One region of the Paeniglutamicibacter sp. GQ140 genome, then DNA from elsewhere that is predicted to be linked to it. Evidence: predicted binding sites of a transcription regulator. Region 1 holds the regulator's gene; the other holds the start of a gene.

Region 1 (3,366 bases):
GCAGATTTGCCAGGCGATTTAGCCGTTCATTCACGGGTCAAGTCTACGGCGGGGGCAGGTGGGCCCGAGAATCATGGCCGGCGCCAAGGGTAATAATCGGTTCGCAATGAGCCGATGCGGCGCCCGAGGACACGGCCGGGGCAGGGCCCTAGCTTCCGGTGGGAACGAAGAGTTCGGCGCCCGGGAGCAGCACGGAGCTGTTGAGGTTGTTGAGGTCGCCGATCTGGCGGACCGCTTCGCGGGGTTCGAGTTGCGGTGCGAATTCGCGGGCAATGCCCCAAAGGGTGTCTCCCTCGATGACGGTTACGCTCACTGCGTTGACGCCCAGCGGGATGTCCGCGGAAGCATTTGCCGGGGAGAGGAACAGCCCCAGGAGCATGAGCACTGCGGCGCTCACCACGAAGATGGGAAGCCCGATCAGCACGAATTTCCCGCGGCGGGTCAGTCGTAGCGGAGCCAGCGACGGCTGCGGTTCGGGCAGGTAGTCGTTGGATGTAACAAGGTGGAGCGGGGCCGAGAAAGCAGTGTTTGCCACGTCTTTGCCTTTCCTCTGAATTCGCTGGTCCGACCGGGTCCAGTTGGCCCGCAATCGAACATGCGACGGTTATTCGAACGCACCTTTCGAACATGTGTTCGTAGTGCGTATCTTATTTCTAGCACTTTTCGACGACACGTGTCCAGATCTGTTCGAACAAATCTTTGAAAGCAGTGACTTTGTCTACTAGGATGGTGGTTGTGGGGCGATGTATTTACTACACCAGCCCACACCGACAATTTGCGGCACGCGCGGGCAACCGGCGACGATCGGGATGAGGCATTGACAATGACGACCGAACAACGAACCCCTCGACGCGACGCGAAGAGCCTGACAATCCGCCAGAAGAAGGTTCTGGAAACCATCCAACGCTCCGTGAGCAGCAACGGGTACCCGCCGTCGATGCGGGAAATCGGGGACGCTGTGGGACTTGCCAGCCTCTCCAGCGTGACCCATCAGCTCAGCCAGCTCGAGAAGCTTGGCTACATCAGGCGCGATCCGCGCCGCCCGAGGGCAATGGAGATCCTGCTGCCGCTGCAGCTCAAGAGCGAGGCAAAGCTGGAGGTCGTGGAGGGCCAGTCGGAGCTCAAGGCAGCCAACGGCATGAACGTCTCGGAGCTGACGACCTCCGCCGACACCGCCATGGTCCCCCTGGTCGGGCGCATTGCCGCCGGCGGGCCGATCCTGGCCGACCAGGCGATCGAGGACGTTTTCGCACTGCCGCGCCAGCTGGTGGGGCACGGTGAGCTCTTCATGCTCAAGGTCAGCGGCGACTCGATGATCGATGCGGCCATTTGCGACGGCGACTGGGTTGTCGTGAGGCGCCAGCCCACGGCCAACAACGGCGACATCGTCGCGGCGCTGCTCGAGGACGAGGCCACCGTGAAGACCTTCCGCCAGCGTGACGGGCACACCTGGCTGCTGCCGCAGAACTCCCGATACGAACCGATCCTTGGTGACGCCGCAACCGTCATGGGCAAGGTCGTATCGGTCATGCGTTCCGTCTAGGGCCGCAGCAACAACTCATCCCCAAAACACCCGTGGGGGCCGATCACCGGATCGGCCCCCACGGGTGTTTTGCTTCCCCTGCCCATCAACCGCAAACGGGACGGGCAGCGCCAGGGGCTCAGCCTTCGCTGAGCCGTTCGAGCGCGGAGATGACGGTGGCCTTGTTCGGCGTCGCCCACAGCGGCGGCAGCGAGGCGCGCAGGAAGGTCCCGTAGCGTTCGGTGGCCAGTCGCGAGTCCAGCACCGCAACCACGCCCTTGTCATTGACCGAACGGATCAGGCGGCCCGCGCCCTGGGCCAGCCGCACCGCGGCATGGCTCGCGGCCACGGCCATGAAACCGTTTCCGCCGTGCTTGGCGATATCGCGGCTGCGCGCCGAGGAAAGCGGATCATCGGGGCGCGGGAACGGGATCTTGTCAATGATGACCAGACGGCAGGCGTTGCCCGGGACGTCCACGCCCTGCCACAGCGTCATCGTGCCAAACAGGCAGGTGTCCGGTTCGGCCGAGAACTGGTCGACCAGCGCCTTCATGCTTGATTCGCCCTGGCACAGGATGGGGATGTCCAGGCGCGCACGCAGGATTTCCGCGGCTTCCTCGGCCGCCCGGCGCGAGGTGAACAGCGCCAGGGCACCGCCGCCGGAGGCCTTGATCAGGTCCTCGATTTCGGACAGGGTCTCCTGGGACATTTGGCGCCCGGGCTTGGGCAGGTGCTTGGCAACATACAGGATGCCCTGCTTGGGGTAGTCAAAGGGGCTGCCCACGTCGACGCCGTTCCAGGTCGGTGCTCCGTCGCCCACCAGGCCCAGGGAACCGGCAACCGGCTCAAAGGCGGCGCCGATGGCCAGGGTCGCGCTGGTGAGGATGACGGTGCGGCCGTCGAACAGGCCCTCGCGCAGCTTTCCCGCGACGGACAGGGGGGCAACCATCAAGGTCGGCTGGCTGGATTCGTCGGGCTGGACATAGCCCTCCCCCGGGCTGAAGTGGCCGGGCCGCGACGCCCAGATCACCTCGCGTTCCTCGGTCATTTCAAGCATCTTGGTGCATTGATCCACCAGGTACGTGACCTGGGAGCGGGCCATCTGGCGTCCGCCGTCGGCGGGCGCGTTGGCCTCGGGCTTCGAGTCGGAGAGGACCACGCGTGCGGCCTCGGCGATCTGGTTGATGGCAGCTTCCTGGTCCTCGTTCAGCCCGCGGGCCATGAGCCCGGTGGGGACGCCCTCCAGGGCACGCTGCAGGGCCTTGGCGCCCTGGTTCAGCGCGTCCACGCTCACCGAGCAGTGCTTGCGGGCGGCCGAGGCCGCGGTCTGGACCATGTTCACCGACAGGGGCCGCGTCACCGAACTGGTCACGCGGTCCTGCAGTTCGTGGGCCTCGTCAATGATGACGGTGTCGAAGTCCGGCAGCACGGCCAGGCCCTCGAAGGCAGAGACAGCCAGCATGGCATGGTTGGTGATCACGACGTCGGCGCTGGCCGCGCGGGCACGGGCCAGTTCGCTGAAGCACTCCGAGGCCATGGGGCACTTTTGGGACCCCAGGCAGTCCATGGCGCTGACCGATACCTGGCGCCATGCCTTGTCGCTGACCCCGGGCGTGATGTCGTCTCGGTCTCCGGTGTCGGTTCGTTCGGCCCACTGGCGCAGGCGCACCACTTCCTGGCCCAGCGCCGAGCCGGGGCCATCGGAGGACCCGCCGAGGACGGGGGTGCCGGATTCCATCGAAAACAATGCGCCTTCGTCGTCGTCCGGGTAGCCGCCGCCGAGCTTGTATTGGCACACGTAGTTGGAGCGTCCCTTGACCAGGGCCACGTCCATTTCGCGCGGC
Region 2 (3,366 bases), on a different contig from region 1:
CGAATGTCCTTTGAATCCGGGCCGGTGGCGCCGCCGGATGTGAACCGGCGGCTATTCCCCGTCGTCGGGTTCGAGCTCAAGACTGGCCTGGCCGGCGAACATGGCATCGGCGGGCATGCGCAGGCCCAGGTGGTTCCAGGCCTCGGCGGTGGCGATGCGGCCGCGCGGGGTGCGCCCGAGCAGGCCCTCGCGGACCAGGAACGGCTCCGCGACGGTCTCCACCGTCTCGGTCTCCTCGCCCACGGCGATAGCCAGGGTGGACAGGCCCACCGGTCCCCCGCCGAACTTGGTGCACAGCGCGTGGAGCACCGCGCGGTCCAGGCGGTCCAGTCCGCGGGCATCGACCTCGTACATGTCCAGGGCGGCGGACGCTGCGCGGGCGTCGATGCTTTCGAGCCGGTTGACCAGCGCCCAGTCGCGCACACGGCGAAGCAGCCGGTTGGCGATGCGGGGGGTGCCACGCGAGCGGGAGGCGATTTCATAGAACGCGGCGGAATTGACCTTCAGCGAGAGCATCATCGCCGAGCGGCGCAACACGAGCTCGAGCTCCTCGACGCTGTAGAACTCCAGGTGGCCGGTGAAGCCGAACCTGTCGCGCAGCGGCCCGGGCAGCAGCCCGGCGCGGGTGGTGGCGCCGACGAGGGTGAAGGGCGGAAGCTCCAGCGGGATCGCCGTCGCGCCGGCCCCCTTGCCCACGATGATGTCGACCCGAAAGTCCTCCATGGCCATGTAGAGCATTTCCTCGGCCGGGCGGCTCATCCGGTGGATTTCGTCCAGGAACAGCACCTCCCCCTCGGTGAGCGAGGAGAGGATGGCGGCCAGGTCGCCGGCGTGCTGGATGGCCGGGCCGGAGCTGATGCGCAGCGGCGCGTTCATCTCGGCGGCAATGATCATCGACAGCGTGGTCTTGCCCAGACCCGGGGGGCCCGAGAGCAGGACGTGGTCGGCGGTGCGTTCCCGGATCTTGGACGCTTCGAGCACCAGCGAGAGCTGCTGGCGCACCCGTGCCTGGCCGACGAAGTCGTCCAGGTTCTTCGGGCGCAGCGCGGCCTCGAGCACCCGTTCCTCGGGCTCGGGGCCGGCATTGGTCAGGGCGCCGGTTTCGGTCATGTCCTACTCCTAGTTTCCGGGCCGGTTCCCGCGCCCCAGGGAACGCAGCACCGCCCGCAGGATTTCCGGCACGCTGCCGCTTGCAACAATTTGCGGGTCGTTCTTGGCCAGTGCGTCCAGGGCCTTGACCGCGTCCTTTTCCGTCCAGCCCAGCCCCGTCAGGGCCTCGAGGACCTGCGGCTCCCAGGACCTGGCGGCAAGGGGGCTGCCTGCCGGCACCGGGGCCCCGGTGGGGACGAGCTTGCCGTTGAGTTCCAGCACGATGCGCTCGGCGCCCTTGGGCCCGATGCCCGAGACCTTGGTGAAGGCCTTGGTGTCCTTGGTGCTCGCGGCGATGCGGACCTCCTCCGGGGTGTGCACCGAGAGGATCGCCAGCCCGGTGCGCGGGCCGATGCCCGAGACCCCGGTGAGAACCTCGAAGACCTCGCGTTCGTCCCCGCTGGCAAAGCCGAAGAGCGTCATCGAGTCCTCGCGCACCACCATGGAGGTGTGCACCAGCGCTTCGCGGCCCACCTGCAAGGTGGCCAGGGTCTGCGGGGTGGCCTGGATCAGCATGCCGAAGCCGCCGACCTCGATGACCGCGTTGTTCAGGTTAACCTGTTGCGGCACTCCTCGCAGCGTACTGATCATGTGGGCGTTCCTCCGTGGTACCGGGCCGCGCGGAAGTTCGTCGAACACGCCAGCCATGCGAATATATCTACGAACAGCTTACAGGTTCGGCGGGCACCTCCCGCGGAGGCTCCGCCTTCCGGGCTATCGGGACTTGACGGAACGGGCCTTCGCCTCGGCGGCGATCCATGCGCGCTGGGCCGGGGTCAGGCCCGAGGATCCGCCCGCGGGACGTGATCCCGAGGCGGAGGCGGCGGCACCGGCGGAGCCGAATGCCGCCCCGCGCCAGCCGTGCGTGATGGCCAGGGCCGCGGCGTCGGCCGCGTCGGCGGGAGAGGGCGGCTCGTCCAGGCGCAGGATCTTGGCCACCATCTTGCCCACGGCGTTCTTGTTGGCGGCGCCCGAGCCGGTCACGGCAGCCTTGACCTCGGTGGGGGTGTGCAGCGCCACCGGGATGTTGCGGCGGGCCGCGGCAACGATGACAACGCCCGAGGCCTGGGCGGTGCCCATCACGGTGCTGACGTTCAACTGGCTGAAGACACGCTCCAGGGCCACCACGTCGGGTTTGTGCTCGTCGAGCCACGCGTCGATGCCGTCGGCGATGGCCAACAGTCGTTGGTCCAGCGGCGTGCCCGGCGGGGTACCCACAACGCGCACGTCGATGAGCGTTGCGCGGCGGTTGGGTTCGACGTCGACCACGGCCAGCCCGCAACGGGTCAGTCCGGGGTCGACGCCAACCACTCTCAAGGCCATGAAAGAGGACTAGTCCTGTTCCAGTTCCGCCATGACCTCGGGGCTGATGTCGGCATTCGAGTAGACGTTCTGGACGTCGTCCAGCTCCTCGAGTGCGTCGGCCAGCTTCAGGAACTTGCGCGCCGAGTCGGCATCCAGCTGCACCTGCATCGAGGGAACGAATTCGATCTCATCGCTCTCGTAGGCGATGCCGGCTTCCTCGAGCGCCGCTACGATGGCCCTCAGGTCGGTGGGCTCGGAGTGGATCTCGAAGGATTCCCCGGCTTCCTTGACCTCGTCGGCGCCCGCGTCGAGCACGGCCATCAGCACGTCGTCCTCGGTCAGGCCGTTCTTCGGCAGGCCCACGACGCCCTTGCGGGTGAACATGTAGGCAACGGAACCCGGATCGGCGATCGATCCGCCGTTGCGGGTGATGCCCAGACGGACCTCGGAGGCCGCACGGTTCTTGTTGTCGGTCAGGCACTCGATGAGCAACGCCGAACCCTGCGGGCCGCGTGCCTCATAGAGGATCTCGGTGTAGTCGATGACCTCGCCGGTCAGGCCGGCGCCGCGCTTGATGGCGCGATCGATGTTGTCGCTGGGCACCGAGGTCTTCTTGGCCTTGGATACCGCAAGCTCAAGGCCCGGGTTTCCGGCCAGGTCGGCGCCGCCCGCGCGGGCGGCGACCTCGATGTTCTTGATCAGCTTGGCGAAGGACTTGGCACGCCTGCTGTCGAGGATAGCCTTCTTGTGTTTCGTGGTAGCCCATTTGGAGTGGCCGGACATGCTTACGCGTCTCCTCTGATCATTTGAATAAAGAGTTCGTGGATCCGGCGCTCTCCGCCCACCTCTGGGTGGAAGGAGGTCGCCAGCAAATTTCCCGAACGTACTGCGACAATTCTATCCACCCGAAGC

Evidence for each region. Region 1 encodes LexA, which represses DNA repair genes until DNA is damaged. Its sites were predicted from a motif close to TCGAACANNTGTTCGA; they were not measured.
Region 2: ruvA (Holliday junction branch migration protein RuvA) is a predicted target of LexA. The motif match lies at 1,798-1,813, and genes of this name have one in related genera.

Annotation. Positions count from the first base shown of each region.
Region 1 covers NZ_JCAXDW010000003.1:335,816-339,181, reverse strand. The annotation lists gene AC6CHY_RS06350 (histidinol-phosphate transaminase) at 1-34, opposite strand, end outside; gene AC6CHY_RS06345 (LysM peptidoglycan-binding domain-containing protein) at 149-535, opposite strand; gene lexA (transcriptional repressor LexA) at 824-1,543, shown strand; gene AC6CHY_RS06335 (ATP-dependent DNA helicase) at 1,662-3,366, opposite strand, start outside.
Region 2 covers NZ_JCAXDW010000008.1:67,132-70,497, reverse strand. The annotation lists gene ruvB (Holliday junction branch migration DNA helicase RuvB) at 52-1,110, opposite strand; gene ruvA (Holliday junction branch migration protein RuvA) at 1,120-1,740, opposite strand; gene ruvC (crossover junction endodeoxyribonuclease RuvC) at 1,864-2,472, opposite strand; gene AC6CHY_RS12650 (YebC/PmpR family DNA-binding transcriptional regulator) at 2,482-3,237, opposite strand; gene pdxT (pyridoxal 5'-phosphate synthase glutaminase subunit PdxT) at 3,240-3,366, opposite strand, start outside.